2 regions of the Variovorax sp. GW821-FHT06D12 genome follow, and region 1 is predicted to be linked to the other one. Evidence: predicted binding sites of a transcription regulator. Region 1 holds the regulator's gene; the other holds the start of a gene.
What was found. The regulator LexA, encoded in region 1, represses DNA repair genes until DNA is damaged. The targets are predictions, from matches to a motif close to ACTGTATNNNNATACAGT.

Region 1 (15,036 bases):
GCTCAGGCCACCTGCTGGCACTCGACCGCCACACCACGGGCGACGGCATCGTCAGCGCGCTGCAGGTGCTGCAGGCCTGCGTGCGCAGCGGCAAGACGGTGGCGCAGCTGCTCGAAGGCGTGACGCTGTTCCCGCAGACGCTGATCAACGTGCGCCTCGCACCCGACCAGGACTGGAAGAGCAACGCAGCGCTCGCCAGCGAAACGAAGCGCATCGAAGCCGAGCTGGGCGATGCGGGCCGCGTGCTGATCCGTGCGAGTGGCACCGAGCCGCTGGTGCGCGTGATGGTCGAGGCGCGCGATCCGAAGCAATCGCAGTCCTGCGCCGAGCGCCTCGCGGCCACGCTCAAGCCTGCCGCATGACGACGACGGGCCGCATCGAAACCCGCCTGGCCGACTACCGCGATCCGCTGCAGGCGGCGGCGGTGGTCGAGCTGCTCGACAGCTACGCGCGCGACCCGGCCGGCGGTGGCACGCCGCTGCCCGCGTCGGTTCGCGAAGGCCTGCCCGCCGCGCTGGCGGCACGTCCGCAGGCGTTCAGCGTGCTGGCTTTCGACGGCGACACGCCCGTGGGCCTGATCAACTGCATCGAGGGTTTCTCGACCTTCGCCTGCCAGCCGCTGGTCAACGTGCACGACGTGGTCGTGCGCGCCAGCCACCGTGGCCAGCGCGTGGCGCAGCAGATGTTCGCGCAGGTCGAGCAGGAAGCCCGCCGACGCGGCGCCTGCAAGCTCACGCTCGAAGTGCTGTCGGGCAATGCGCCTGCGCTGCGCAGCTACGAGCGCGAGGGTTTCGTCAGCTACCAGCTCGACCCGGAATTCGGCCATGCCGTCTTCCTGCAGAAGAAGCTCTGACCGAATCAGGCCAATGAAAATGCCGCCGACGCGCAAGGCGTGGGCGGCATGGTTGGAGCAGAAAGAGAAGGGCGCGGCGATCGCGCCCTTTCTTTTGTCTGGATCAGAAGCGCGTGACAGGCGCGTCGGCGGTAGCGCCCGACTTGTCGGCAGCGTACTTGCCCAGCTCCCATTTGGCGATCGCGTTGCGGTGCACTTCGTCCGGACCGTCGGCAAAGCGCAGCGTGCGCGCCTGCGCATAAGCCGAGGCCAGCGGGAAGTCGTCGCACATGCCGCCGCCGCCGTGGACCTGCATGGCCCAGTCGATGACCTGGCAGGCCATGGTGGGCGCTACCACCTTGATCATGGCGATCTCGGTGCGCGCGACCTTGTTGCCGGCCACGTCCATCAGCCAGGCGGCCTTCAGCGTGAGCAGGCGGGCCATGTCGATCTTGCAGCGCGCTTCGGCGATGCGTTCCTGCGTGACGGTCTGCGAGGCGACGGTCTTGCCGAAGGCCACGCGCGACGAGGCGCGCTTGCACATCAGTTCGAGTGCGCGCTCGGCCAGGCCGATCAGGCGCATGCAGTGGTGGATGCGTCCGGGGCCAAGGCGGCCTTGGGCGATCTCGAAGCCGCGGCCTTCGCCCAGCAGGATGTTGCCGACGGGCACGCGCACGTTCTCGAAGTACATCTCGACGTGGCCGTGCGGCGCGTCGTCGTAGCCCATCACGTTCAGCGGACGCACGATGCGGATGCCCTTGGCATCGGCCGGCACGATGACCATGCTCTGCTGCGAGTGCTTGGGCGCCTCGGGGTCGGTCTTGCCCATGGTGACGAACACGGCGCAGCGCGGATCGGCGGCACCGGAGATCCACCACTTGTGGCCGTTGATGACGTACTCGTCGCCCTGGCGCTCGATGCGGGTGGCGATGTTGGTGGCGTCGCTGGAGGCGACGTCGGGTTCGGTCATCGCGAAGGCCGAGCGGATCTGGCCTTCGAGCAGCGGCTTGAGCCAGCGCGCCTTGATCTCTTCCGAGCCGTAGCGGGCGATGGTTTCCATGTTGCCGGTGTCGGGGGCCGAGCAGTTGAAGGCTTCGGAGGCCCATGGCACCCGGCCCATGATCTCGGCCAGCGGGGCGTATTCCTGATTGGTCAGGCCCGCACCCTCATAGCCGGAGGCCGAGGCGCTGTCGACCGGCAGGAACAGGTTCCACAGGCCTTGCGCCTTGGCCTTGGCCTTGAGCTTCTCGACGGTCTGCAGGGCGCTCCAGCGCTTGCCGGCGACCGTGTTGGCGGCCAGTTCAGCGCTGTACTCGGCTTCGGCCGGGTAGATGTGGTCTTCCATGAAGGCGAGAACGCGCTTCTGAAGCTCCTTGGTTTTGGCCGAATATTCGAAATCCATGCTGTCTCCTGGTGGGGTTAAGGGGGAGGGCTGGCTATGCCTTTTGGGCAAATTGCCAGGCCATCTCGGCCATCGGCCGTGCGCCACGGGCGGACGCCACGGCTTGCTCGCTCGATGCGGTACCGGCTTCGACGCGTTTCGCAATGCCCTGCAGGATGGCGGCCATGCGAAACAGGTTGTAGGCCTGGTAGAAATTCCAGTCGGGCGCCAGCGCCTCGGGCGTGCTGATGCTCGTGCGCTCGCAGTAGCGGCGGATGTATTCGCTCTCGGTGGGAATGCCCAGCGCCGCCACGTCCACGCCGCCGATGCCGCGGCCGGTGGTGGGGGGCATGTGCCACGACATGCAGTGGTAGCTGAAGTCGGCCAGCGGGTGGCCCAGCGTGGAGAGCTCCCAGTCGAGCACCGCGATGATCCGCGGCTCGGTGGCGTGGAACATCACGTTGTCCAGGCGGTAGTCGCCATGCACGATCGAGACCTTGCTTTCGTCGCGTGCGCTCGCCGGCATGTGGGCGGGCAGCCAGTCGATCAGCCGCTCCATGGCCTCGATGGGCTGCGACAGTTCGCCGGCGCCGTCGGCCGAGGCCTTGTACTGCTTGCTCCAGCGGCCGATCTGGCGCTCGAAGTAGTTGCCGGGCTTGCCGTAGTCGCCCAGGCCGCGGGCGGCGAAGTCGACCGTGTGCAGCGCCGCGATGACGCGGTTCATCTCGTCGTAGTAGGCCGCGCGTTCGGCGTTGCTGAAGCCGGGCAGCGACTGGTCCCACAGCACGCGGCCCTGCATGAACTCCATGATGTAGAAGGCGCGCCCGATGATGGACTCGTCCTCGCACAGGCAGTACATGCGCGGCACGGGCACGTCGGTGCCCTGCAGGCCGCGCATGACCTTGTATTCGCGCTCGACCGCATGGGCCGAGGGCAGCAGCTTGGCGACCGGGCCGGGCTTGGCGCGCATCACGTAGCTCTGCGTGGGCGTGACGAGCTTGTAGGTCGGGTTGGACTGACCGCCCTTGAACATCTCGACCGTCAGCGGACCCTGGAAGCCCTCGAGGTTCTTTTCGAGCCAAGCCGCGAGCGCGTCCACGTCGAAGGTGTGCTGTTGGGACACCGCGCGGGTGCCGATGAAACTGGAGAAGTCCTGGCTCATGTCGAATCTTTTTTAGTTGTCTGCTTCAGAGATGTGCATCAGCGCCGAGCGGTCCAGCACGACCAGTCCGGCCGGCTCGATCCGGATGGTGCCCTCGCGCTCCATCGTCTTGAGTTCCTGGTTGACCCGCTGGCGCGAGGCGCCGAGCAGCTGCGCGAGTTCTTCCTGCGCCAGTTGCAGGCCGATGCGCGTCTGGCTGCCGTCGTCCAGGTTGGGCACGCCATAGCTGCGCACCAGGTGGATGAGCTGCTTGGCCAGGCGTGCGCGCAAGGGCAGGGTGTTGAGGTCTTCCACCAGCCCGAACAGCGTGCGGATGCGGCGTGCCTGCAGCCGCATCAGCGCTTCGTACAGCTCGACGTGCGTGGCCAGGATCTTCTGGAAGTCGGCCCGCGCCACGCACAGCACGGTGGTGTCGCCGTGCGAGTACGTGTCGTGCGTGCGCCGCTCCCCGTCGAACATCGCCACGTCGCCGAACCAGATGCCCGGCTCGACGTAGGTCAGCGTCACCTGCTTGCCCGACACCGCGGTCGAGCTCACGCGCAACGCCCCCTTGGCACAGGCGATCCAGTGCTCGGGCGGGTCGCCGCGCGCGGCGAGCAGGTCGCCGTCCTTGTAGCGTTTGACAAAGGCGCATCGGAGGATGTCGTGCCGTAGCGATGGAGATAGGGAAGAAAACCAGCGACCACTGTTGATCGCTTCACGTTCTTCGATGGTAAGAATGGGGTCGTCCATGGTCTGTCCTCTCGGCGACTGAAAAGCTGTGGGGTGTCTCGGGAGCGACGCCGTCAGGCGTCACTCGTAGCGTGGCGGTGTCTTGTCGAGGAACGCGGCGATGCCGATGCCCGCGTTCGCGTGGTGCAGGTTGCGCACGAAATGATCGCGCTCCTGCGATAGCTGCGACGCCAGTGTGGCGCCGCGCGCGTCGCTCAGCAGCTCCTTGATGCTGGCCAGCGAGTTCGGTGCGCGCGCGTTCAGGCGGGTGGCCAGGGCCAGCGCGCCGGCCAGCGCCTGTCCGCTGTCGGTGAGCTCGTTGACGAGGCCGAAGGCATGCAGGCGCGCGGCCTCGATGCGCTCGCCGTTCATCAGCCATTCGCTCGCCAGCTGGCGCGGCAGTGCCTGCCCGAGGTGCCAGCTGAGGCCGCCGTCGGGCGACAGCGCCACGTTGCTGTACGAGGCCGCGAACACGGCGTCGCGCGCGGCCACGACGAAGTCGCAGGCCAGCGCGAGCGAGAAGCCGGCGCCGGCCGCCGCACCCTCGACGGCCGCGATGACCGGCTTGGGGAAGGTGCGGATCGAGTCGATCCAGTTGTGCAGGCCCTCGATGCTCTCGGCCTGCACCGAGCGGTCGAGCTGGCGGTTGGCCAGCAGCCGCTGCAGCGAGCCGCCGGCGCAGAACCACGCGCCTTCGCCCACGATGACGACGCTGCGGATCTCGTCGCTGCTCTCGGCGCCGTTCAGCGCCTCGATGCCGGCGGCATAGATCTCGGGGCCCAGTGCATTGCGCTGGGTCGGGTTGACGATGGTCAGCACCATGGTGCTGCCTTCGCTGGTGCTCTTGAGTTCGGCGGTCATGGCGTGTGTGCCTGTTCGTTCGTTATTTATTCTTCTTCGTGCAGCAGGCTCAGGCCCAGCGCGCCGCGGCGGCGCAGCCACGGGCTCGGGCGATAGCGCGGATCGCCATACACGGTCTGCAGGTTGAACAGCACCTCGAGCATGTTGGTCGGCCCGTACAGGTTGCCCATGGCGAGCGGGCCGCGCGGATAGCCCAGGCCCAATTGCACGGCGGTCTCGAGGTCGGCCGGCGTGCACACGCGCTGCTGGCACATGTCGGCGGCGATGTTGACGATGGCGCCGATCACGCGCTGCGTGACGAAGCCGCCGCTGTCGCGGATGACGCTCACGGCCTTGCCGTCGCGCGCGAAGAGGGCGTGCGCGGCGTCGCGCACGTCGCGGCGCGTGGCCGGGTTGGTGGCGAGCACGCGGCGCTTGGTGGCGGCGTCGTCGACCAGCATGTCGATGCCGACGGTGCGCGTGGCGTCCAGCCGCTCGACCGCCGCGACCGTCGTCACGTCGAAGCCCAGCGGTGCGACCAGGATGATCGACTGCGGTGCGGGAGCGCTGCCGCTGTCGATCTGCGCGCCCAGCGTGTTCACCAGGCGCAGCAGCTCGGCACGGCGCGCGGCACGTGGCGACACCCAGACCGCGGGCGTGCCCTCGACCACGGGTGCGGGCGCTTCGGGCGTCTGCTGCATCACGCCGTTGTCGTAGCGGTAGAAGCCTTCGCCGGTCTTGCGGCCCAGCGCGCCGGCGGCCAGGCGCTGCGCGGTGATCACGCTCGGGCGAAAGCGCGGCTCTTCGAAGTACTGGTGGTAGATCGATTCCATCACCGGGTGCGACACGTCGAGCGCCGTGAGGTCGAGCAGCTCGAATGGGCCGAGGCGAAAGCCGGCCTGGTCCTTCAGGATGCGGTCGATGGTGGCGAAGTCGGTCACGCCTTCGCCCACGATGCGCAGCGCCTCGGTGCCGTAGCCGCGGCCCGCGTGGTTGACGATGAAGCCGGGCGTGTCCTGCGCCTGCACGGCGCTGTGGCCCATCTGCGTGGCATAGCCGGCCAGCTGCTGGCAGACCTCGGGCGAGGTCTTGAAGCCCGCCACCACCTCGACCACCTTCATCAGCGGCACGGGGTTGAAGAAGTGAAAGCCCGCAAAGCGCGCGGGGTGCTGCAGGCCGGCCGCGATGGCCGTGACCGACAGCGACGAGGTGTTGGTGACCAGCGTGGCGGTGGGCGCGACCACGTCCTCGAGCTCGCGAAACAGCGTGCGCTTGACCTCGAGGTTCTCGACCACGGCCTCGACCACGAGGTCGCAGCCGGCGAGCGCCTGCATGCCGTCGACCGCCTTCACGCGCGCCACATAGGCGTCGCGCGTGAGGGCGTCGATCTTGCCCTTCTCGTGCAGCTTGTTCCATTGGGCAGCGAGGGCTTCGCGGCCGCGCTCGGCGGCGCCTGCAAAGCTGTCGAGCAGCAGCACTTCGCTGCCGGCCTGGGCGGCGATCTGCGCGATGCCGCGCCCCATGGCGCCGGCGCCGATCACGCCGATTCGGGGGTAGTTCACTGTCATGGGATCAAGGTTCTCATGGGTTGGTGGGTGTCCGGGGCGGCCGCGCCGGCGCGGGTGCGCGACGCGGACGAAAGCTCCGATTTTGCAATCTCGCGGGAGACCCGCGCCCCGGGTGTTACGCGGGGCATCGGAATCAGGCCGGGCGGCGGCTGCGGTCGATGGCGATGCTCAGGCCCATGGCCAGCAGCATCAGTGCAAAACCGACCCGGCTCATCCACTCGGTGGCGTCGTTCGCCAGCAGCCAGCCGCCCAGCGCCGCGCCCAGGGCCTGGCCGATGTAGATGCCCGAGCTGTTGAGCGCCACCGAGCCCGGCGCCAGGGCGGGCGCCAGCCCCACGAGGCGCGCCTGCTGCGAGGAGTTGGTGGCAAAGCAGCCCAGACCCCAGGGCACGAGCACCACCGCGAGCCACGCCAGCGTGCTGGCCAGCGGCCACAGCAGCAGGCTCAGCGCGATCAGCCCGGTCGTCAGCAGCACCATGCGCCCGGCGCCGACGCGGTCGATGTAGCGGCTCACCACCATGTTGCCCAGCAGGCCGAAGGCGCCGAACAGCGCCCACATCAGGCTCAGCGTGTTGGCATCGGCGCCGAAGCCCTGCTTGAGCAGCGGGCCGAAATAGCTGAACAGCACGAACTGGCCGACGCCCTGCAGCGCCGTGACCGACACGATGCCCATCAGCACCGGGCTGCGCAGCACGCGCGACCAGGCGGCGGCCGTGAGCGCGGCGGGCCGGATGCCGCTGGGCAGCGTGAGCCAGACCGAGGCGGCGCTCACGACACTGAGCGCTGCGATGGCCATGAAGGCCATGCGCCAGCCCAGGTGGCCGCCGATCAGCGCGCCGATCGGCAGGCCCAGCACCGAGGCCACCGACCAGCCGAGAAAGACGAAGGTGACGGCGCGCCCGCGCTGCTCGGGCGGCACCAGCATGCCGGCGCAGGCCGCGGCTTGGGGCGTGAAGATGGCGGGCGCGATCACCGTCAGCATGCGCACCGGCAGCAGCGCGCCGAAGCTGGGCACGAGCGCCGCAACCACGTGCCACGCGGCGTACCAGAGCAGGGTGAGGGCGAGCAGCTTGCGGCGGTCCCAGCCGGCGACCGCGGCGGCCAGCAGCGGGGCGCCCAGGCACATCACGACGGCTGCTGCGCTGATCAACTGGCCCGCGGTGGCGACTTGGACCGCCAGCGAGGCGCTGATCTCATTGAGGGTGCCCGGCACGACCATCACGCCCGTGCCGATCACGAAATTGCCGGCCAGCAGCGCCCAGAGCGCGCCTCGCTGCGGCGCGGGCCGGCTCATGGGTTCACCGCCGGACCTGCAGCGCGCCGGGGTTCACGATGTTCGTGGGGTTGCCCTTGATGAAGCTCACGACGTTGTCGAACGCCTGGCCGAAGTAGCTTTCGTAGCTTTCCTGCTCGACGTAGCCGATGTGCGGCGTACAGATGCAGTTCTCGAGGCGCAGCAGCGCATGGCCCTGCAACGGCGGTTCGCTCTCGAACACGTCGATGGCCGCCAGCCCGGGGCGGCCGCGGTTGAGGGCGGCCAAGAGGGCATCGGCTTCGACCAGCTCGGCGCGCGAGGTGTTGACGAACAGCGCCGTCGGCTTCATGCGCGAAAGGTCTTCGAGCTTGACGAGGCCCTGGGTGTCCTCGTTGAGCCGCAGGTGCACCGACAGCACGTCGGCGGCGGCAAAGAATTCGTGGCGGTTCTGTGCCACCTGGAAGCCGTCGGAGCGCGCCTTGGCGCAGCTGGCCTCGCGGCCCCAGATCACGACCTGCATGCCGAAGGCCTGCCCGTAGCGCGCCACCAACTGGCCGATGCGGCCATAGCCCCAGATGCACAGCGTCTTGCCCTTGAGCACCGAGCCCACGCCGAAATTCGGCGGCATCGATGCCGACTTGAGGCCCGACTGCTGCCAGGCCCCGTGCTTGAGGTTGCTGATGTACTGCGGCAGGCGGCGCATGGCCGCCATGATCAGCGCCCAGGTGAGTTCGGCGGGCGCCTGCGGCGAGCCCGAGCCTTCGGCCACCGCCACACCGCGTTCGGTGCAGGCCGTGACGTCGATGTGGCCGCCGACGCGACCGGTCTGGGAAATCAGCTTGAGCTTGGGCAGCTTCTCGATCAGCTGGCGGGAGATCTGACTGCGCTCGCGGATGAGCACGATGACGTCCGCATCCTTGAGGCGAACCGACAGTTGGCCGATGCCCTTGACCGTGTTGGTGTAGACCTTGGCGGCGTAAGCGTCCAGCTTGGCAGCGCACTGCAGCTTGCGCACGGCGTCCTGGTAGTCGTCGAGGATCACAATGTTCATGGCATGCCATTGTGCCTCGCAGCATCGGCACGTCGCACGTGTGAACGTTTGGATACCCCGTGCCAAATGGCGCCCGGGAGGCCTGTTTCAGACCGTTGGGGGTGAATCCGCCGTGCGCGTGCGGGGCGCGCAGGCACAGCGGGTTCGTTTGCACCTTCTCAGTGCAGGTGGCTGGGGCGGGGCGTGCCGCTCCCGGTTTCCGCAGCTTCCAGCGCGGCGAGCCGGTCGAGTTCGGCGCACACGTCGGCCATGCGGCCGGAAATCACGACTCGGTTGGCGCAGCCAGGCTGCGTGCCTTGGCGGTCGACCACGCGGACCACACGCAGCGGGCGTGCAGGCGCGGCGGCGGCGGATGGCGAGCTGGCAGGCGCGGAGCCGCCAGCGGGGCGCGCCGTGCAGGCGGGGCGGATGGCCACGTAGCGCAGACCGGCGGCAGCGTCGCCGCTCTCACCATGCGACGGGCGGCGGGCCGGCATCCAGCGGGTGGCCAGCGATTGCAGGGGCGACCAGAGGTCGGCGATGGCGAGGAGGGCGATTCCCATGTGAACTCCAAAAAAGTATGAGGTTGAACACAGGCAGGATTTCTTGAATCGGCCACGACAGGGTGATGGCGACTTCGCGCCATACGCCCGCCACCTGTCGCGGCCGGATGAGGTGCTGCTTGTGGGCAGCAGGCCCGGGGCCTACATCAGCATCGTGTTGCGGATGAGGCCGACCGCGAGGCCTTCGATTTCGAAGGGCTCGCCGGGCTGGACGATGATGGTCGGGTAGTCGGGGTTCTCGGCGTGCAGCTCGATCACCTGCTTGTTGCGCTTCAGGCGCTTCACGGTGACTTCTTCGCCCAGGCGTGCCACCACGATCTGGCCGTTGCGCGCTTCCTTCGTGGCCTGCACGGCGAGCAGGTCGCCGTCCATGATGCCGGCGTCGCGCATCGACATGCCGCGCACCTTGAGCAGGTAGTCCGGCTGGCGCTGGAACAGCGTGTTCTCGACGTAGTAGGTCTGGTCGACGTGCTCTTGCGCGAGGATGGGCGAACCTGCCGCGACGCGGCCGATGAGCGGCAGCGCGAGCTGGGCCATGCCGGGCAGCGAAAGCGAGAACTGGTTGCCTTCGCGGTGCCGCGTTTCGTGGAGCGAGCGCAGCGCATCGCCCTTGAGGCGGATGCCGCGCGAGGTGCCGCTGACGAGTTCGATCACGCCCTTGCGGGCCAGGGCCTGCAGGTGCTCCTCGGCGGCGTTGGCCGACTTGAAGCCCAGCTCGTTGGCGATTTCGGCGCGCGTGGGCGGCGCACCGGTGCGTGCGATGGCGCCCTGGATCAGGTCCAGGATCTGCTGCTGGCGGGCGGTAAGCTTCACTGCGAACTGCATAGTGGTTTCCTTGCGGCACTGGCTAGATATCCAGTACCTGTATTTTTAACCAGTTTTCAAAAGTTGACAAGCCATGACTCATTCCTCTTCGTCCGAGACGCGCCGCGTGGTCGTGCTGGGCACCGGCGGCACCATTGCCGGCAAGGCCGCCAGCAGCGGCGACAACATCGGCTACACCGCCGGGCAGGTGGGGGTGGCGGATCTGCTGGGCGGCATCGAGGCGCCGGCCGGCGTGACGCTGGTGGCTGAGCAGGTCGCGCAGCTCGACAGCAAGGACATGGACGCGGACACCTGGCGCGAGCTGGCCGCGCGCTGCGCACACTGGCTGGCGCAGCCTGATGTGGCCGGCATCGTGGTCACGCACGGCACCGACACGCTGGAAGAGACCGCCTTCTTCCTGCACGCTGTGCTCGCGCCGGCCAAGCCGGTGGTGCTGACCTGCGCGATGCGTCCGGCCACGGCCCTGTCGCCCGACGGTCCGCAGAACGTGCGCGACGCGCTCGCTGTGGCTGCGACGCCGGACGCGCACGGTGTGACGGTGGTGTGCGCGGGCACGATCCACAGCGGCCTCGATGTGCAGAAGGTGCACACCTACCGCCTCGATGCCTTCGCGTCGGGCGACGCGGGGCCGGTCGGCTATGTGGAAGAGGGCGAAGTGCGGCGCGTTCGTGCGTGGCCGCATGGGGCGCCGTTCGATGCGGCGCGGCTGGAGTCGGTATCGAAGCCGTGGCCCCGCGTCGAGATCGTCATGAGCCACGCGGGCGCGAGCGGTGCGATCGTGGAGGCGTTGCTGCTCCCGTCGGCTGAGCCCTTGCGCGGGCTGGTCGTGGCCACGACCGGCAATGGCACCGTGCACCACGCGCTGGAAGCCGCAGCGCTGAAGGCGCAGGGCGGTGGCTTGGTGGTGTTGCGTGCCACACGCTGCGCGAACGGACGCATCCTGCCGAAACCCGGCGACGGGCTGCGGGACGCAGGCGCACTCACGCCGGTGAAGGCGCGGGTCGCGCTGGTGCTGGAACTTTTGGGAGTGGCCGCCCTGCCGGAGGCGGAGGGCGGCTAGGAGAAAGAGGCTGACGAATCAGCCGCTGAATCAGCTGTTCAGTGCGGCAAGCGCGCGCTGTGTGATCTCGTCGACCGTGCCCACGCCCTGGATGGCGCGGTACTTCGGCGCGGCGGCCGGGTCGGTCTTGGCCCAGGCCGAGTAGTAGTCGACCAGCGGACGGGTCTGCTGGCTGTAGACGTCGAGCCGCTTGCGCACGGTCTCTTCCTTGTCGTCTTCGCGCTGGATCAGCTCTTCGCCCGTCACGTCGTCCTTGCCTTCCACCTTCGGCGGATTGAACTTGACGTGGTAGGTGCGGCCCGATGCCGGGTGTGAGCGACGACCGCTCATGCGTTCGATGATGTCACCGAAGGGCACGTCGATCTCGAGCACGTAGTCGAGCTTCACGCCGGCCGCCTTCATGGCGTCGGCCTGCGGAATGGTGCGCGGGAAGCCGTCGAACAGGAAACCGCCGTTGCAGTCGGGCTGCGCGATGCGTTCCTTCACGAGGTTGATGATCAGGTCGTCGCTGACCAGTGCACCCGAATCCATGATCGTCTTGGCCTGCAGCCCGAGGGGGGTGCCCGCCTTGACCGCGGCGCGCAACATGTCGCCGGTGGAGATTTGGGGAATGCCGTATTTCTGGCAGATGAAGGTCGCTTGCGTGCCTTTGCCTGCTCCGGGCGCGCCCAGCAAAATAAGTCTCATGGTGTCCTCGGAAGGTTCTTAGATTTTGTGTCGCGCCCCATGCGCACCCTCAGGCGCGCCGAGGCGGAATTGCATCGAGGATAGCATGCGTCCCCGTGACAAATTGCCGCCGTCTCCCTCGGGGCGGCCTGCAGTTCACGCAGGCGAGCTGGCCGCGAAGACGGCGCGCACGCGTGCCAGGTCTTCGGGCGTGTCGATCCCGGGGCCCGGTGCCACATCGCTCACATGCACCGCGATGCGGTGTCCGTGCCACAGCGCGCGCAACTGTTCGAGCGCCTCGGTGGCTTCGACAGGGGCGGGCGACAGCAACGGAAATTGCCGCACGAAGCCTGCGCGATAGCCGTAGATGCCGATGTGGCGCAGCGGTGCGGGGCTGGGCAGCACCGACGGCGCCGCGCCACCCGACGAGCCGTCGCGCCACCAGGGGATCGGCGCGCGGCTGAAATACAGCGCATGGCCCTGCGCGTCGAGCACGGCCTTCACCACGTTCGGGTTCATGAAGTCGGCCAGCGAGTCGATCGCATGGACGGCGGTGCTCATCGCGGCCTGCGGGCGCGCGGCCAGCGTGGCGGCGACGGCGTCGATCAACGCGGGGTCGATCAGCGGCTCGTCGCCCTGCACGTTGACGACGATCGCGTCACCGTCGAGTCCGAGTTGTTCGCAGGCTTCGGCCAGCCGGTCGGTGCCGCTGGGGTGGTCCTGGCGGGTGAGCAGGGCCTCGACGCCGTGCGCCTTGCAGGCGTCGATGATGGTGGCGTCGTCGCCGGCCACCACCACGCGGGCGGCGCTGGACTGGCGGGCACGTTGCGCCACGCGCACGACCATCGGCAGTCCGGCGATGTCGGCCAGCGGTTTCTTGGGAAGTCGCGTCGAAGCCAGCCGGGCCGGCACCAGAACGGTGAAGCTCACAGGCCCAGCTCTTCGTCGGACAGCGTGCGGGCCTCGTTCTCGAGCAGCACGGGGATGCCGTCACGCACCGGGTAGGCCAGGCGCGCGCTGCGCGAGCAGAGTTCCTGCTTCTCGGCGTTCCAGGTCAGCGGGCCCTTGGTGACGGGGCAGACGAGCAGTTCAAGCAGCTTGGTATCCATCGAGCGATGATAGCTTCGCGTCGAGGGCGGCGAAGAACGCCGGCGAGGGTTCGAAGTGCAGCGGCACGGCGAGCGCGTCGGGCGCCTGGCGCCAGAGCTTGACGGCGTCTTTTTCCGTGCAGACGAGGGGCAGGGCGGGACCGGCTGGTCGTTGCCAACCGCTGAAATCGTGATGGTCAGGCAGCGCGAGGGTGTCTGCGAGCGTCAGGCCGCGAGCACGCAGCATCGTGAAGAAGGCCTCCGGCCGCGCGATGGCGGCGAGCGCGATCACGGGCTGGCCGGCGAGCGTGTCAAGCGGGATGCGCCGGCCGTCCTTCGCGATGGCGTACAGCGCCAGTTCGCGGGTGGCGGTGTAGCCGCCGGCGAAAGCGGGCCGCTCGCCGCTGTGCAACAGCAGGTCGCAATGGCGCGGCCACGGCTCGCGCAGGGGGCCGGCCGGCAGCAGCCAGCCGTTGCCGACACCGCGGTCGTCGAACACGCAGATCTCGATGTCGCGCGCCAGCGCCAGGTGTTGCAGGCCGTCGTCGCTGACGATGACCTGCGTGGCCGGGTGTTGTTCGAGCAGGGCGCGTGCGGCCTCGATGCGCTGTCGGGCCACGAAGACCGGCGCGCCAGTGGCATGGTGGATCAACGCGGGTTCGTCGCCGACGTCCTGCGGATCGCTGTCGGCCTGGACTTCACGGCAGTCGTCGGTGCGGCGGCCGTAGCCGCGCGACACCACCCCCACCCGCAGACCACGTGCCTGAAGGTGGCGCACGACCGCCATCACGACGGGTGTCTTGCCGGCCCCACCCGCAATCACATTGCCGACCACGATCACGGGTACCGGCACGCGTCCGGTTTTCTGCCAACCCCATCGGTAGAAGGCGCGCCGCAACGCGAAGAGGGCGCCGTAGACCTGCGACAGCGGCCACAGCAGGCAGGCCAGCGCACCGCGGCGCAGCCAGGCATCCTGCAGCCGCGCGCCGGTCGACACTCAGTGACCGGCCTGGGCCGTCGACTGGGCGGCGAAGGTGATCTGCATCAGGCCGGCGCGGCGCGCAGCCTCCATCACCGTCACCACGGCCTGGTGCGGGCTGGCGGCATCGGCGCTGATGATCACGACGCTGTCCTTGCCACCGGTGGCGGCGGCGCCGAGCGCGGCGGCCACGGTGTCGACGCTGCGGTCCGCCAGCGGCGACTTGTTGATCACGTAGCGGCCGTCAGCCGACACCGCCACGATCACCTCTTTCGGGTAGTCGCGCTGCGCGTCGACGTCCGCCGTCGGCAGCCGCAGCTGCATCTCGGTGAACTTGCTGTAGGTGGTCGACAGCATCAGGAAGATCAGCACGACCAGCAGCACGTCGATGAACGGGATCAGGTTGATCTCCGGCTCGTCGCGCGCGCCGTGGCGAAACTGCATGCGGCCTCGAGTCATAGGCTCACCCCCAGGCTGCGCGCACTTCGTGTCGCTACGCCAACCCCCTTCCGGGGGCGACACCTGCGGCCCGGCGAAGCCGGTTCCGCGGTGTCCCTGGTGTGGCGGCCGTCGGTTGCTGCGATGGCCGTCATTTGCGAAGTGCGTTCAAGTGGCGCGCAAAGCGCTCGCCCGAGAGTTCGAGGTTCAGCAGGTACTCGTCGACGCGGCTGCGGAAGTAGCGCCAGAAGATCAGCGTGGGGATGGCCACGATCAGGCCGAAGGCCGTGTTGTACAGCGCGATCGAAATGCCGTGCGCCAGCTGCGCCGGATTGCCCGAACCGACGGCACCGCTGCCGGGCGACTGCGAGCCGAAGATCTCGATCATGCCGATCACCGTGCCCAGCAGGCCGAGCAGCGGCGCGGCCGAGGCGATGGTGGCCAGCGCCGGCAGGTAGCGCTCCAGCTTGTGCGCCACGGTGCGGCCCGAGGCCTCCATGGCGGCGCGCAGGTCTTCTTCGGTGCAGCGCGGGTTGGCGTTCAGCGCGCGCAGGCCGGCGGCCAGCACCTGGCCGAGCATCGAGTTGCTTTCCAGTTTGGTCACGACCTCCGGGCCGGGAACCGCGCCGCGCGACACG
Region 2 (15,036 bases), on a different contig from region 1:
GGCCGACGACATGCTGCCGCACCTGAAGGGCCGCCCCTGCTCGCTGGTGCGCGGGCCGCAGGGCGTGGGCGGCGAGATCTTCTTCCAGAAGCATGCCGAGAAGGTCCACATCGCCGGCGTGAAGCAACTCGACCCGGCCCTGTGGCCCGGCCATCCGTCGATGCTCGAGGTCGGCACGCTCGAGGCCTTGCTGAACGCAGCGCAGTTCAACGTGATCGAGTTCCACACCTCGAACGCGACCTCGACGCACTTCGAGCGGCCCAACCGCATGATCTTCGACCTCGACCCGGGCGAAGGCACGCCGTGGGCGCATGTGCAGGAAGGCGCGCTGCTGATGCGCACGCTGCTCACCGAGCTGGGCCTGGCGTCATGGCTCAAGACCAGCGGCGGCAAGGGCCTGCACGTGGTCGTGCCGCTGCGCATGCATTACGACAACGACACGGTGAAGGCCTTCTCGCGCGCCATCGTGCAGCACATGGCCCACGTGATCCCCTCGAAGTTCGTGGCCAAGAGCGGGCCCTCGAACCGCGTGGGCAAGCTTTTTGCCGACTACCTGCGCAACGGCGTGGGCGCGACCACCGTGGCGGCCTACTCGGCGCGGGCGCGGCCGGGCATGGGCGTGTCGATGCCGGTGCGCTGGGACGACCTCGCCGGTCTCAAGAGCGGCGCGCACTGGACCATCGCCACCGCGCGCGAACACCTGTCGTTCCAGTCCGAAGACCCCTGGGCCGCCTACTGGACCACGCGCCAGCCGCTGGGCGAGGCGATGAAGCGGCTCGGCTTCAAGCGATAGCCACGAACCCACGCACAAGGAAGGAAGCACACCATGGCCACGAGAACCCTCTGGAAAGGCGCCATCACCTTCGGGCTGGTCCACATCCCCGTGGGCCTGCACACCGCCAGCACCGAACAGGGCATCGACTTCGACTGGCTCGACAAGCGCAGCATGGACCCCGTGGGCTACAAGCGCATCAACAAGCGCACGGGCAAGGAGATCGCGCGCGAGCAGATCGTGAAGGGCTTCGAGTACGAAGACGGCAAGTACGTCGTGATCTCGCCCAAGGAGATCGAGGCCGTCTACCCGCGCACCACGCAGACCATCGAGATCCAGCGCTTTCTCGACGTGGGCGAAATTCCCTTCGTGTACCTGGAGAGGCCCTACTACCTCGCGCCGATCAACAAGGGCCAGAAGGTCTACGCACTGCTGCGCGAGGTGCTGGTGAAGACCGGCAAGGTCGGCCTGGCCAAGGTGGTGATCGCGACCAAGCAGCACCTGGCACTGCTGATTCCCTTCGGCAAGGTGCTGGTGCTCAACCTGCTGCGCTGGGGCGACGAGATCAAGGACGCCGACGGGCTCGACCTGCCGGCCGCCGGCATCAAGGGGGCGAAGCTGTCGGCCGCCGAGATGAAGATGGCCGAGCAGCTGGTCGGCGACATGTCGGGCCCGTGGAACCCCGACGAATTCAAGGACGAGTTCAAGCACGCCGTGATGAAGATCGTCGAGAAGAAGGTCAAGGCGGGCGACACGGAGACGGTGGTGCAGCCGGAAGAAGAAGCACCTGAGGGCGGCGCCGAGGTGATCGACCTGACCGAGCTGCTCGCGCGCAGCCTGCGCAGCGGCAAGCGCACGCCGCCTGCGGCGAAAAAGCGTGCGGCGAAGTCGACGGCTTCTGCACGCAAGACCGCGCACAAGCCTGCTGCGGCCAAACGCGCGAAGAGCGTGGCCCGCAAGGCGGCTTGACTAGCGCCGCGGCGCTTTCGCAGCCCCCGGCAGCGCCGCCACGCGCTGCGCCAGGAAGTCGACCAGCACCTGCACGCGCAGTGGGAGCTGCCGGCGCGGCGCATAGAGCAGGTGCAGCTCCTGCGCCGGCCCCGTGTGCCGCGCGAGCACGCGCACCAGCCGCCCCTGCGCAAGCAGGTCCGCGACCATCCACGTGGGTTGCAGCGACACGCCCGCGCCGGCGAGCACGCTGTCGAGCAACGCCACGGCGTTGTTGACGCGGTAGCGGCTGCGCACCGGCACGGTCACCGCACCGTCGGGGCCCGTGAGCAGCACGCCGTCGTCGCCCGCCGCGTAGCGCAGGTAGTCGTGCGCCAGCAGATCGTGCGGCGTGCGCGGCTTGCCGCGTGCAGCCACGTAGTCCGGTGACGCGACGAGCACGCGCGGCCAACTGCCGAGGTGGCGCGCGACGAGGTCGGGCGGCAGCACGCCGCCGACGCGCAGCGAGACGTCGATGCGTTCTTCGCGCGGATCGACGAAGCGGTCGTCGAGCACCAGCTCCAGTTCGATGTCGGGGTACAGCCGCAGGAACTCGACCGCCATCGCGTTGAGATGCCGCTGCCCCAGCGTGACCGGCGCGCTCAGGCGCAGCAGGCCGCGCGGCTGCTGCACCTGCGCGCGCGCATCGGCCACGGCGTCGCCGTAGTCCTCGAGCATGCGGCGCGCGCGTTCGTGAAAGCGCTGGCCCTCCTCCGTGAGGCTCAGGCCGGTGGCCGCGCGCCGCAGCAGCCGCACGCCCAGTGAACGCTCCAGCCCGGCGACCAGCTTGCTCACGGTGGGCTGCGTGGTGTCGAGCGCGCGGGCCGCGCCCGAGAGGCTGCCGAGCTCGACGCTGTGCACGAAGGCGGAGAGTGCGCGAAGGGTGTCCATGGGGTCATTCGAATTGGGAATGCAATGCATGCCATTCTGCCTTCTACCCCTCGCGATTCGAATGGAAGAAAGTTCGTCCATCGACACTTCTTTCACCTGAGGACATTCACATGACCGCTTCGCGACTCACCACCCTCCTGCGCCAGGGCGCGCTCGCCCTTTCCCTCGCGGGCGCCGCCACCGCCTCCGTTGCAGCGCCCACCCACTGGAGCCCCAGCTGGATGGCCGCCACCCAGCCGCTGTGGGACGAGAGCTTCGTGCTGCCCGTCGGCATTCCCGCCCGCTTCGAGCGGCAAACGCTGCGCCAGGTGGCACGCCTGAGCATCGGCGGCACGCGGCTGCGCGTGGTGATCAGCAACGAAGGCGGCACCACGCCGCTGCACATCGGCGCGGCGCGCGTGGCCCGCCATGCGAGCGGCTCGGCGGTCGTCGAAGGCACCGACCGCGTGCTGCGCTTCGGCGGCCGCAGCGACGTGACGCTGCCGCCCGGCGCGCGCCTCGTAAGCGACCCGGTCGACCTGCCGCTGCCCGCGCTGAGCGAAGTGGCCGTGTCGCTGTACCTGCCGGAACCCAGCCGGCCCGCGGGCTTTCACTTCGATGCGCGGCAGACGCTGTACATCGCCGACGGCGACCTGAGCGCCGCCGCACGACTGCCGGCCGCCGCCACCTCGTGGAGCACCCGCGTCTACGTGAGCGGCCTGATCGTCGAGACGCCGAAGGCGCCCGTCACCGTCGTCGCACTGGGCGACTCGATCACCGACGGCAACGGCTCGACGCCCGGCGCCCACACGCGCTGGCCCGACGCGCTGGCCGAGCGGCTCGCGCCGCGCGGCGTGGGCGTGCTCAACGCCGGCATCTCGGGCGGCCGGCTGCTGAAGGACGGCATGGGCCGCGCGGCACTCGAACGCGCGGGCCGCGACGTGTTCGCGCAGCCCGGCGTGCGCGCGATGGTCGTGCTGCTGGGCACCAACGACATCGGCTGGCCCGGCGGCCCCTTCGCACCGCAGGAGCCCGCGGTGCGCGCCGAGGCCGTGATCCAGGGCTTTCGCCAGCTGATCGAGATGGCCCATGCCCACAACGTGCGCATCGTGGGCGCCACCATTCCGCCCAACGAACGCGCACTCGAAGGCACGCCGCTGGCCGGCCACCACTCGCCCGAGAAAGACAAGGTGCGCCAGGCCGTCAACCGCTGGATCCGCGAAGGCGGCGCCTTCGATGCGGTGGTCGATGTCGACGCCCTGCTGCGCGACCCGGCCCGGCCGACCCGGCTGAAAGCCGCCATGGACTCGGGCGACCACCTGCATCCCGGCGACGCCGGCTACCGGGCGATGGCGGCGGCCATCGACCTCGACGCCCTGCTCGGCAACGATCTTCGATAGACTGCAAATATACTGTACATAAATACAGTCTTTTCTCTAGAATGGATCGTCTCCAAGAACAACATTCGAGGCGACGCCATGACCACCGCCAACCCGCCTGCGCCCTCGGCGCAGGTGCTTTTTTTCTCGTCGCGACAGCATCCGTTGCAGTCGCGTCCGCGCACCACCGCCACCACGGGCCGGATCTCGACCTGGCCCTTCAAGGTCACGCGCGACAAGAGCCCGGGCGACAACCTGGACATCCGCGCCCAAGCCGCACGCGTGCTGCAAACCACGGCCGCGCACTGGTGGCCGCCCGAGGCCTGAAGGTGATGCCGTGGCCGTCCGCCGCCAGCTCCTCATCGGCCTCTTTCCCACGACGAACGTGCGCGCCGAAATCCTGGCGCACCGCGAAGACTGGTGGTGGCCGCGTGGCTGCACCCTGTCTGCGGCGCAGGGGCTGCACCTCACGCTGTACTACCTGCCCGATCACCAGGGCGAAGCCGAGCAACGCCTGCGCGACACGCTGGCCCGGGTGCCGATGCCACCACTGGAACTCACGCTCGACAGCTCCGGCACCTGGCGCAACGACATCTCCGTGGTCCGTCCCGCGGCACACGACGGGCTGCGCGAATTCCACGACGCGCTGACGTGCGCGCTGCAGCAAGCCGGCTTCATTTCCTACGCTCGCGGCTGGACGCCTCACGTCACAATTGCGCGGAAAAGCGAGCGCGCCGCGTGCCCTGGGCAGTTGCCACCGATCCACTGGACGGTGCGCGAGTTCCGGCTGGTCCGCTCGCACTTCACGCATCCCTTTCGCCACGAACTCCTGGACGCCTACCCCGCATGCTGACGCCGCCCGCCTTGTCGAACGATGCCATCGCCGCCTGCCTCGCCAGCCACTGGGGCCTTCAAGATTCCCGCACCGAATTCCTGCCGCTGGGCGCAGACGTCGATTCGGCCGCGTTCCGCATCGAGGCATCGGACGGCCGCGCGTACTTCCTGAAGCTGCGCCGAGGCGGCTTCACGCCCGCCGTGGTCGATGTGCCGGCCGTGCTGCACCACACCTATGACATCGACGCCGTGATGGCGCCTCTGCTCACGCGCACGCGGCGGCTCAGCGTGCAGGACCATGGCTTCGACTGGGCGCTCTACCCCTTCTTCGATGGCGTCGACGGCTTCACGCGCGCACCGACCGACCGGCAATGGACCGCGCTCGGCACCGCGCTGAACGCCATCCATCGCACCGAGCTGCCCGAATCTCTGCGCGCGGGCCTGCCGCGCGAAAGCTATTCGCACCACTGGCGCGAAGGCGTGCGTGGCTACCAGCGCCGCTTCATCAACGGCGTGGCGGGCGACGATCTGGTCAAGCGCTTTCTGGCCTTCTGGGACGCGCACGACGAAGAGATCGATTCGATCGTCTACCGCAGCGAACAGCTCGCCTCGATCCTGCTCGAGAAGTCACTGCCGCAGGTGCTTTGCCATGCCGACCTGCATGCGGGCAACGTGCTGCTGGGCGACGACGATCGCCTGTACATCGTCGACTGGGACACGCTGATCCTCGCGCCGAAGGAGCGCGACCTGATGTTCATCGGCGGCGGGGTCGGCGGCGTGTGGAACCAGCCGCGCGAAGAAGCGCTGTTCTTCCAGGGCTACGGCACGAACGAGGCGGTCGACACGCTCGCCCTCGCCTACTACCGCCACGAACGCATCGTGCGCGACCTGCTCGAGTTCTGCGACCAGATGTTCGACCCGCAGGCCAGCCGCGAAGACCGCGAGGAAGGCCTGCGCCAGATGGCGAGCCAGTTCGAGCCGGGCAACGTGGTCGCCGTCGCGCACCGCGACTACGACGCCATCACCTGAAGCACCTGAAGGGCGCCGCTCAGATCAGCAGGTCCTGCGCGTCGTCCTCGAAGCCCGCCACGGGCTGCGCCTTGGCCAGCGCCAGCCACACCGAAAAAGGAATGCGCTCGAAGGCGCGGTGCACCGCGGCGCGCGCCACCACGAGGCGCTCGCCCTCGAGCACCATCACGCCGCATTCGGCCGGGATCTCGTCGGGCGACGCGATGCAGCGGCCCTTGGCGTCGTTGCCCAGCACGTACCAGCACTCGCCGCCCAGGTCGAGATACGCCGCGCGCTTGTCGGGCTTGCGCAGGTCGCCCAGCAGGTCGGCGCGGCTGACCTTCACCTCGTGCACGATGGGATGCGCATAGGCCTCGACGCTGGTGTTGCGGATCGAGAAAACGTCGGGCCGCGCCATGCACCAGCGCGGCTTGCCGCCCTCTTCCAGCGGCGGCAGGCGGGCGCGCAGGCCCAGGCCGCGCCAGGCGATGCGGCCGCCGCGCGTCATCTCGCGCGCCACGCGCTCCACCAGCGCCTCGTGCGGCGACAGCGCCGCGCGGTTGACCGTGAGCGTGGTGGCAATGCGCGCAATGCCCGCGTCGGTCACGCGCAGCGTCTCGTGGCCCAGCGCGCTGCGCACGCGTTCGAGAAAACCGCCCGCGAGCAGCTCGACCTCGATGGTGTCGCAGCAGGGCCAGCCGGCCGAGCGGTAGATCTCGCGCAGGCGCCGTGCGTGCGGCTTGCCGAAGGGCACGGCCGTCTGCAGGGGCGGTGGGTCGCTCACCGGCGGCGGAAAACCGGGGTCAGTCACCGGGGGCACGACCGGCGGCGGATCGCCTTCGGGCGGCAGCACGGGCGGCGGCGGTGGCGGCATGGGCACATCGGGCGCGGGCGGCGGCGGGCCGATCGGCGTGGCGACGACCTCATCGGCAAGGGCAAATCCGGCGGTTGCGGCGAGTGCGGACATGGGAAGAACAGGTTAGCGAAAAGTGAGGGTCGGCGCGAGGCATGGAACGATCGGTTGCATTCGCAATGCCTCAGTGGAAGTCGCGGCTGGTGTTGCTCTGCGCCAGCCGGCCCAGCAGCGGCGTGAGGTCCTTGAAGCCGGTGGCGATCAGGTGCTGCACCTTGCCGCCGCTGTCGTCGTCGCGCTGCCAGGTGCCCTGCACCGCGAGCAGGTGCGACTTGAGCAGCGGCTCGCGCCAGGCCTCGATGACGTGGCTCCACACGATCACGTTGACGTTGCCGGTCTCGTCCTCCAGCGTGACGAAGATGGTGCCGTTGGCGGTGCCGGGCCGCTGCCGGCCCTTGACGATGCCGCAGGCACGCACGGTCTGGCCGCTGCGTGCGGCGCGCAGCTCCACCGCGCTCATGAGATTCATGCGCGCCAGGCGCGGGCGCAGCAGCGCGAGCGGATGGCGGCGCAGCGTGAGGCCCAGCGCCGCGTAGTCGCCGACGATCTCTTCGCCCTCGGGCGCGGCCGGCAGCAGCAGCGCCTGTTCGTGGATCGGCACGCCCTTGAGCAGGGCCGACGAGCGATGCTGCGCCGTGGCATCCCACACCTGCTGGCGCCGATGGCCCGAGAGCGACATCAATGCATCGGCCGCGGCGAGCGCGGCCATGTCCTTGCCTTCGAGTTCGGCGCGCAGGGCCAGGTCTTCGGTGCTGGTGAAAGGCGCTTGTGCGCGCGCTGCGAGCAAACGCCTGGCGCCGGCTTCGCTGAGGCCCAGGACCCGGTTCAGGCCCAGCCGCACCGCCGGCTGGTTCTCGTTGCCCAGGCGCTCGGCGTAGCGCGTATCGGTGCCAGGCGGCATGCGCGGCGCGTCGGGCGTGCGGGCCTCGAGCGTGGTGTCGATCTCGCTGCACGTGACATCGACCGGCCGCACCTCAACGCCATGGCGTCGCGCGTCCTGCACCAGTTGCGAGGGGCTGTAGAAGCCCATCGGCTGCGAGTCGAGCAACGCGGCGAGGAAGCAGGCGGGCTCGTAGTTCTTGAGCCAGCTGCTGATGGTGACCAGCAGCGCGAAGCTCGCGGCGTGGCTTTCGGGAAAGCCGTAATCGCCGAAGCCGAGGATCTGCTTGAAGATGGCTTCGGCGAACTCCTTCGGGTACTTGTTGTCCACCATCCCATCCACGAGCTTCGCGTGAAACTTGTCGAGGCCGCCCTTGCGCTTCCACGCGGCCATGGCACGACGCAACTGATCGGCTTCGTCTGCGCTGAACTTCGCCGCGATCATGGCGATCTGCATCACCTGCTCCTGGAAGATCGGAATGCCCAGCGTGCGTTCCAGCGCCGGCTTCAGTTCCTCTTTTTCGTAGAGGATCGGCAAGCCCTTGCGCACCCGCTCGCGCTGCTTGAGGTACGGATGCACCATGCCACCCTGAATGGGCCCCGGCCGCACGATTGCGACCTCGATCACCAGGTCTTCATAGGTGCGCGGCTTCAGGCGCGGCAGCATCGACATCTGCGCGCGGCTCTCGATCTGGAACACGCCGATGGTGTCGGCGTCGCAGATCATGTCGAACACGTTCTGGTCGTCGTTGGGGATGTGGTGCATCTCCATCATCGAGCCCCGCCAGCGGTTCATGTGGTCGAGCCCGCGCCGGATGGCGCTGAGCATGCCCAGCGCGAGCACGTCGACCTTGAGCATGCCCATGGCCTCGAGGTCGTCTTTTTCCCACTGGATGACCGAGCGGTCTTTCATCGACGCCTTCTCGACCGGCACCAGCCGCGTGAGCTTGGTGTGCGTGAGCACGAAGCCGCCGACGTGCTGGCTCAGGTGGCGCGGAAAGCCCTTGAGCCGCTGCGTCATCTCGATCCATTGCACCAGCTTGAGCCGGTCTTCCTTCACCCCGACGCGCGCGGCGGCCTTGTCGAGCTGCTCGCCGAGCACGGTGTCGTCGAACCAGTAGTGGTCCTTGGCGAATTCGTCGACCAGCCGCTCGTCGATGCCGATGGCCTTGCCGACGTCGCGCAAGGCGCTGCGCGAGCGGTAGCAGATGACGACGGCGGCGATGGCGGCGCGCTCGCGGCCGTACTTTGCGTAGATGTACTGGATGACTTCTTCGCGCCGCTGGTGCTCGAAGTCAACGTCGATGTCGGGCGGTTCCTTGCGATGGCGGCTCAGGAAGCGCTCGAACAGCAGGTGGCCTTTTTCGGGGTCGATGGCGGTGATTTCGAGGCAATAGCAGACAGCGGAATTGGCCGATGACCCGCGACCCTGGCAAAGAATTTTCTGTGAGCGCGCAAAGCGGACGATGTTCTCTACGGTCAGGAAGAACATCTCGTATTCAAGCTCCCTGATCAGGTCCAGCTCTTTCTGCACCTGGGCTCGCACGCCATCAGGAATCCCGTTCGGGTAGCGCCTTTGCGCCCCTTCCCACGTCTTGCGCGCCAGCGTCTGCGTCGCCGTCTCGTTGCTGCCCAGAGTTTCCAGCGGGTACTTGTAGGTCTCGCGGATCACCTCGGGATCGAAACGGCACCGCTGCGCCACCTCCAGCGTGTTCGCCAGCATCGCGGGCAGGTACAGCTCGGCCAGCCGCACCCGCTGACGCAGGTGCCGCTCGGCGTTCGACTGCAGTGCAAAGCCGCACTCGGCCACCGTGCGGCCTTCGCGCACGGCCGTGAGCACGTCGTGCAGCGGCTTGCGGCCGCGCGCGTGCATGTGCACATCGCCGGCCGCGACCAGCGGCACGCCGGCCTGCTCGCCCGCCTGCATCAGCGTGACGAGCCAGAGGTCGTCGTCGAGTTCGTTGAACAGCTCCACGGCCAGCCAGAGGTTGTCGCCGTACAGCGCCCTGGCCGCTGCCAGGTCTTCCTGCAAGGAGGCTGCATCCGACATACCACCCGGCGGACGGTGCGGCACGAAGAGCACCTGGCAGTCCTGCAGCGAAGCCACGTCGCTGCCCTCCCAGCTCACGCGGTACTCGCCCTTGGGCAATTCGGTGTTGCGCGCAGCGGTGATGAACTCGCAGAGGTTGCCCCAGCCCTCGGTGTCGTTCGCGATCACCACAAGCTTGAAGCGCTCGAAGCGGAACTCGCTGCCGAACAACAGGCGGAATTCGGGGTGGCGCGGGATCGGTGGTTCGTCCGGGTGCTCGCGCTCGTAGGTGTCCAGCTTGGCGGGCAGGTCGCGCAACGCGACATGCGCGCGCACGATGCCGGCCACCGAGCATTCGTCGGTGATGGCCAGCGCCGCGTAGCCGAGGTGGTAGGCGCGCTCGACCACCTCTTCGGGCGTCGACGCGCCGCGCTGGAAGCTGAAGTTCGTGAGGCAGTGCAGCTCGGCATAGCCGGGCAGGCCCGGCGCCGGGCGCAGCCGCTGCGGCAGCACATGCACCTTGGCAGGCTGGCGCTTGCGCTCTTCCTTGCCGCTCAGGTCAGGCATAGAAGCCTTGCAGATACCAGCGCACCTCGCCCGACGAAAAGCGCGTGGCGGGCCGCTCGCGAAAGATCCACACCAGGCCGGCCTCGGGGCTTTCGGCCACGTAGTAGTCGCGCATCGCGGGCTGGCCGCCGTCTTCTTCGCCGCCCCACCAGCCGGCCTCGACGCGCTGCGGCCCGACCAGCTTGCGCAGCGGCCCGCAGTAGCACGGGCGCTCGCCGTCCATCTCGAGCCGCAAGGGCTCGGGCAGCAGCCAGGGCGGGTAGATCGCATCGGGCTGCGAGGCGGCGTCCTTGCGGGCCTTGTCGGGTGCCGGGGTTTTCTCTTTCTGCAGCGCGGGCCGCCACCGCTGCTGGCGCTCGGGCCGGTGGTCGGCCTGCGCGAGCGGCACCACCACCTGGTCGGCGCCGAGCCGCACGCTGAGCCGTTCGACCATCTCGTGCAGCTTGTCGCCCTTGCGGTTGTCTTCCGGCAGGAAGCTGGTGCTGGCGCCGGCCAGCGGATCGGTTTCGAGCGTGCGCAGCTTCAGCCAGCTCGCGGGCGCGGCCAGCGTGGTGAGCGCGAGTTTTTCGGACAGCAGGCGGCGCAGGTGCGCCATGTCCTGCGTGGGCTCGGCCGTGCGCACGGTGAGCTGCTGGTGCGGCGGCAGGGTCACGCCGTTGAGGCGCCGCAGGTCGAGCGTCCATTGCAGCTCGAGCGCACGCGCGCCGCGCTGGCGCGCGCGCAGCCAGATCTGCAGCGCCGACAGCAGGCGGTTGGCCGACCACATGAGTTCGGGCCCGGTTTCGGCCAGCGCGGGCAGTTCGAGCTTCTGCTCGAACACGTCGGGCAGCGTGAGCCAGGCGTGGCTTTCGGGGCGCAGGCCCCAGGCGATGTCGAGCGCCTCGCGCAGCCCGGCACCGAAGCGCCGCGCCAGCCCGCCGCGCGGCAGCGCCGCCACCTCGCCCCAGGTGCGGCAGCCCAGGCGCGCGAGCAGGTCGAGGTGGCCCTGCGCGGCCGTCAGCGTGTCCAGCGGCAGGCCGGCCGGCACCTCGGCGGGCCGGTGCTCGTTGCGCGCGAACAGGCGCAGCCGCGCCAGCGCGATCAGGCTGGTGGCGCCCTGCGCGCCGCGCATGCGCGCGTCGGGCGCGGGGTTCAGGGCCAGCAGCTGGCGCATCAGCGGCGCGCGACCGCCCCACAGGCGTTCGCAGGCCGAGACCTCGAGCATCAGCGCCTCGTCCTGCCAGGCGACATGCGGCGTGAACTGCAGCGCCCACCAGCCCAGGGCCTCGGGCGGGGGCATGTCGGGGGCGTCGGCTTCTTCGGACTCAGACGACCACTGCAAGGCGATCCAGTGCATCCGGGCCTCCTTTCCATGCGTCGATGCGCACCACCGTGGCCGACGGCGCGGCGGCCGGCGCCACGGGCGGCTGCAGGCGCAGTTGGCGCCGCACGCGGGCAGCGGCCAGCAGCGCGCTCATGCGGGCGTTGCGCGCCGGCACCCGCACCGGCGCGGCCAGCGGCGGCCCCCGGCGCTTGAGCAGGTGCAGCGCGATCTGCGCCGGGTCGTCCGGGCAGCGCTCGGCGCGCAGGCGCAGGCGCGCGGGCGAGGCCGACAGCGCCACCGACTCGGGCCGGCACACGAACAGCAGCACCTCGTGCTGTGCGGCCGCCAGTTGCAGCCGCCGCAGCTCGCCCACGCGGGCCTGCGGCAGCCAGGCGACGACGGCAGCGATCTCGGCGCAGCGCAGCGCCTGCTCGCAAGCCCACAGCCGCGCGGCCGGGGCGTCGCTGCGCACGCACATCAGCGCCTCCACCGGCAACCCCTGCGCCGCCAGCGCGGTGCCGCAGGGCTCGTAAGGCGCGCCGACCAGCACCACCGGCCCGCCGCGCGCTTCCACGGCCTGCGCCAGCGCGGGCAGCAGCAGGCGCCAGACATGGGCTTCGGGCGTGGCCTGCAGCAGCTCCGTCATCGCGCCCACAGGCCAGCCGCCGCCGGGCAGCTCGGCGTCGAGCGCGGCATGCCCGGTGGCCACGACCTGCGCGTCGGCCAGGCCGAGTTCGTCGGCATGCCAGACGCCGCGGCCCGCGGCGGTGGAAAAGGAGTCGAGGAAAGGGAGGCCCATGATTGCAGTTGTTAACTGTATTTTTATACAGTATTTCCCAGGTCGCAACCAGCGATCGATTTACCTGCGAAGGCCCGCGCCTTAAGATCGGTTTATTAACAATTAGTGACCATGAGACACAAAAAGATTCACCTGCGGTTTCTGGCCCTCGCCGCCCTCGTCTTCGCGGCGGCGCCCGCCTCGGCGCAGCCCGCCAAGCCGCTCCTGATCGGCCAGACCTACGTGCAGACCGGCCCGCTCGCGTCGCTGTCGACCGAGCCGCTGGTGGGCATCCGTGCCATGTTCACGGCGCTGAACGCGAGCGGCGGCGTCAACGGCCGCCCGGTCGAGCTGCGCCAGCTCGACGACGCCTACGACCCCGCCAAGGGCGCCGAGAACGTCAAGACCTTCGCGCGCGACGGCGCCATCGGCGTGCTGATGCCCATCGGCACCTCGTCGGCGGTCGGCGCGCTGAAGGCGGCCAACGAGCTGAAGATTCCCGTCGTCGGCCCCTACACGGGCGCGGGCCCGGTGGTGAAGTTCAGCGAGTTCGGTTTTCCGGTGCGCATCAGCTTCGACGAGGAATACAGCCGCATCGTGAACCACCTGTTCACCATCGGCCTGTCGCGCATCGCCTTCGCGCACAACGACAACCCCGGCGCGCGCTCGGCGATGGAGAGCACGCAGAAGTTCATTGCCGAACGCGGCGACAAGATGGTCGGCAGCGTGGCCATCAAGAACGACGGCTCCGACGCGGCCGAGCGCGCCGCCGAGCTGGCCAAGCTCAAGCCCAAGGCCGTGGTGCTGTCGGCCACCAACGACGTGGCGGCGAAATTCATCGCGGCCTACCGCGCGACCGGCGGCGAGACGGCGTTCTATTCGTTCTCGTTCCTGAATGGGCAAAAGCTGTTCCAGGACATCAAGAAGGACGCGGCCGGCGTGGTCATCTCGCAGGTCGTGCCCTACCCGTGGAACAGCGCGATGCCGGTGATTGCCGAGTACCAGGCGGCGATGAAGAAGATCGGCATGACCGAGTTCAGCTACGCCAGCCTGGAGGGCTACGTCACGGCCAAGGTCATGGTCGAAGGCCTGAAGCGCGCGGGCGCCAACCCCACGCCCGAGTCGCTGCAGAAGGGCCTGGAGTCGTTCAAGACGCTGGACCTCGGCGGCATCGCGGTGTCGTACCGGCCCGGCGAGCACCGCGGGCTGACCTTCTCCGAGCTGTCGATGCTCAAGGCCGACGGGCGCTACCTGCGCTGAGCCCTTCCGCCCGCCGGCATGGCGGGCGCAGAATTTCGTTCGTGACGCCCACCACGAACGCGCCCCTCCTTCCAGCCCTCACGCGCGCCCGGTTGCTCCGACTGGGCGCAGCCCTGTGCGCAGGTGCCGCGCTCCCCTCCTTCGCCCAGCAGCCACCCCGCAGGCCCGCGATGCAGATGACCACCCGCCCCATTCCCTCCACGAAGGAAGCCCTGCCGGTCGTCGGCTGCGGCACCTGGATCGGCTTCGACCAGCGTCCCGGCACCGACGAGTACCAGCGCCTGCCCGGCGTGCTCGACGCGCTTTTCGCGGCCGGCGGCACGGTGATCGACAGCTCGCCGATGTACGGCCGCTCCGAGGAAACCACCGGCGAACTGCTGGCCGCCGCGAAGCCGGGCGCGAAGCCCTTCCTCGCGACCAAGGTCTGGACCTCGGGCCGCGAAGCCGGCATCGCGCAGATGGAACAGTCGTTCACTCGGCTTCGCACGCAGCAGATCGACCTGATGCAGGTGCACAACCTCGTCGACTGGCGCACCCACCTCGCCACGCTGCGCGGCTGGAAAGAGAAAGGCCGCGTGCGCTACATCGGCATCACCCACTACACCGCCTCGGCCTACGACGAGGTCGAAGCGGTGCTGCGCGCCGAGACGCTCGACTTTGTGCAGATCAACTACTCGCTCGATGCGCGCGATGCCGAACAGCGCCTGCTGCCGCTCGCGGCCGAGCGCGGCGTGGCGGTGATCGTCAACATGCCCTTCGGCGGCGGTGGCTTGCTGCGGCGCCTGCGCGACAAGCCGCTGCCCGCCTGGGCCGGCGAGATCGGCTGCACAAGCTGGGCGCAGGTGCTGCTGAAGTTCGTGCTGAGCCATCCGGCCGTGACCTGCACGATCCCGGGCACGAGCCGCGCGGAGCACATGACGGACAACGCCGCGGCCGGCGCCGGCACCTTCCCCGATGCCGCCTTCTGGCGCCGCGAGGCCTCTTCTATTCGAACTTGACGTTGTGCTCCCGCACCGTCGCGCCGAAGGCGTCGTACTGCGTGCGGAAGAACTCAGCGAACTTCGCGGGGCTCATGCCGTAGCCCTCGAAGCCCTGCTGCACCAGTTGCGCATGCACGTCGGGCCGCTTGAGCGTGTTCTGCAGTTCCAGCGAGAGCCTGTCGGTGATCTCCTTCGGCAGCCCCGGCGGCCCGAAGAAGCCGGCCCAGGGCGTGATCGTGAGCTTGCCCAGCCCCAGCTCGCCGCCCGTGGGCACATCGGGCAGCAGGCCGCTGCGCTGCGGCAACAGCGTGACCAGCGCGCGGATGCGTCCCTCCTTCACGAACCCCGGCGCCAGCGTGCCGGTGGTGAACATCATCTGGATCTGCCCGCCCAGCAGGTCGGTCATGGCCTGCATGTCGCCCTTGTAGCGCGCGTTGACCACCTTGCGCTCGCCCAGCAGCTGCAGCATCGCGAGCT

Region 2: a site for LexA is predicted at 12,355-12,372, ahead of imuA (translesion DNA synthesis-associated protein ImuA). Genes of this name have one in related genera too.

The regions. Positions count from the first base shown of each region.
Region 1 is NZ_JBWKRI010000001.1:79,075-94,110, forward strand. It holds gene glmM (phosphoglucosamine mutase) at 1-362, shown strand, start outside; gene AC07SQ_RS00385 (GNAT family N-acetyltransferase) at 359-853, shown strand; gene AC07SQ_RS00390 (acyl-CoA dehydrogenase family protein) at 957-2,234, opposite strand; gene AC07SQ_RS00395 (phosphotransferase) at 2,269-3,375, opposite strand; gene AC07SQ_RS00400 (Crp/Fnr family transcriptional regulator) at 3,388-4,107, opposite strand; gene AC07SQ_RS00405 (oxepin-CoA hydrolase, alternative type) at 4,168-4,947, opposite strand; gene AC07SQ_RS00410 (3-hydroxyacyl-CoA dehydrogenase) at 4,974-6,494, opposite strand; gene AC07SQ_RS00415 (MFS transporter) at 6,628-7,788, opposite strand; gene AC07SQ_RS00420 (D-2-hydroxyacid dehydrogenase family protein) at 7,793-8,800, opposite strand; gene AC07SQ_RS00425 (hypothetical protein) at 8,959-9,342, opposite strand; gene lexA (transcriptional repressor LexA) at 9,484-10,167, opposite strand; gene AC07SQ_RS00435 (asparaginase) at 10,241-11,227, shown strand; gene adk (adenylate kinase) at 11,258-11,914, opposite strand; gene kdsB (3-deoxy-manno-octulosonate cytidylyltransferase) at 12,050-12,823, opposite strand; gene AC07SQ_RS00450 (Trm112 family protein) at 12,820-13,002, opposite strand; gene lpxK (tetraacyldisaccharide 4'-kinase) at 12,983-13,978, opposite strand; gene AC07SQ_RS00460 (ExbD/TolR family protein) at 13,979-14,404, opposite strand; gene AC07SQ_RS00465 (MotA/TolQ/ExbB proton channel family protein) at 14,550-15,036, opposite strand, start outside.
Region 2 is NZ_JBWKRI010000008.1:124,261-139,296, reverse strand. It holds gene ligD (DNA ligase D) at 1-793, shown strand, start outside; gene ku (non-homologous end joining protein Ku) at 827-1,741, shown strand; gene AC07SQ_RS23775 (LysR family transcriptional regulator) at 1,742-2,650, opposite strand; gene AC07SQ_RS23770 (SGNH/GDSL hydrolase family protein) at 2,761-4,029, shown strand; gene AC07SQ_RS23765 (hypothetical protein) at 4,108-4,335, shown strand; gene AC07SQ_RS23760 (2'-5' RNA ligase family protein) at 4,346-4,861, shown strand; gene AC07SQ_RS23755 (phosphotransferase) at 4,855-5,871, shown strand; gene AC07SQ_RS23750 (hypothetical protein) at 5,891-6,817, opposite strand; gene AC07SQ_RS23745 (error-prone DNA polymerase) at 6,888-10,238, opposite strand; gene AC07SQ_RS23740 (Y-family DNA polymerase) at 10,231-11,574, opposite strand; gene imuA (translesion DNA synthesis-associated protein ImuA) at 11,543-12,340, opposite strand; gene AC07SQ_RS23730 (ABC transporter substrate-binding protein) at 12,452-13,579, shown strand; gene AC07SQ_RS23725 (aldo/keto reductase) at 13,750-14,577, shown strand; gene AC07SQ_RS23720 (Bug family tripartite tricarboxylate transporter substrate binding protein) at 14,564-15,036, opposite strand, start outside.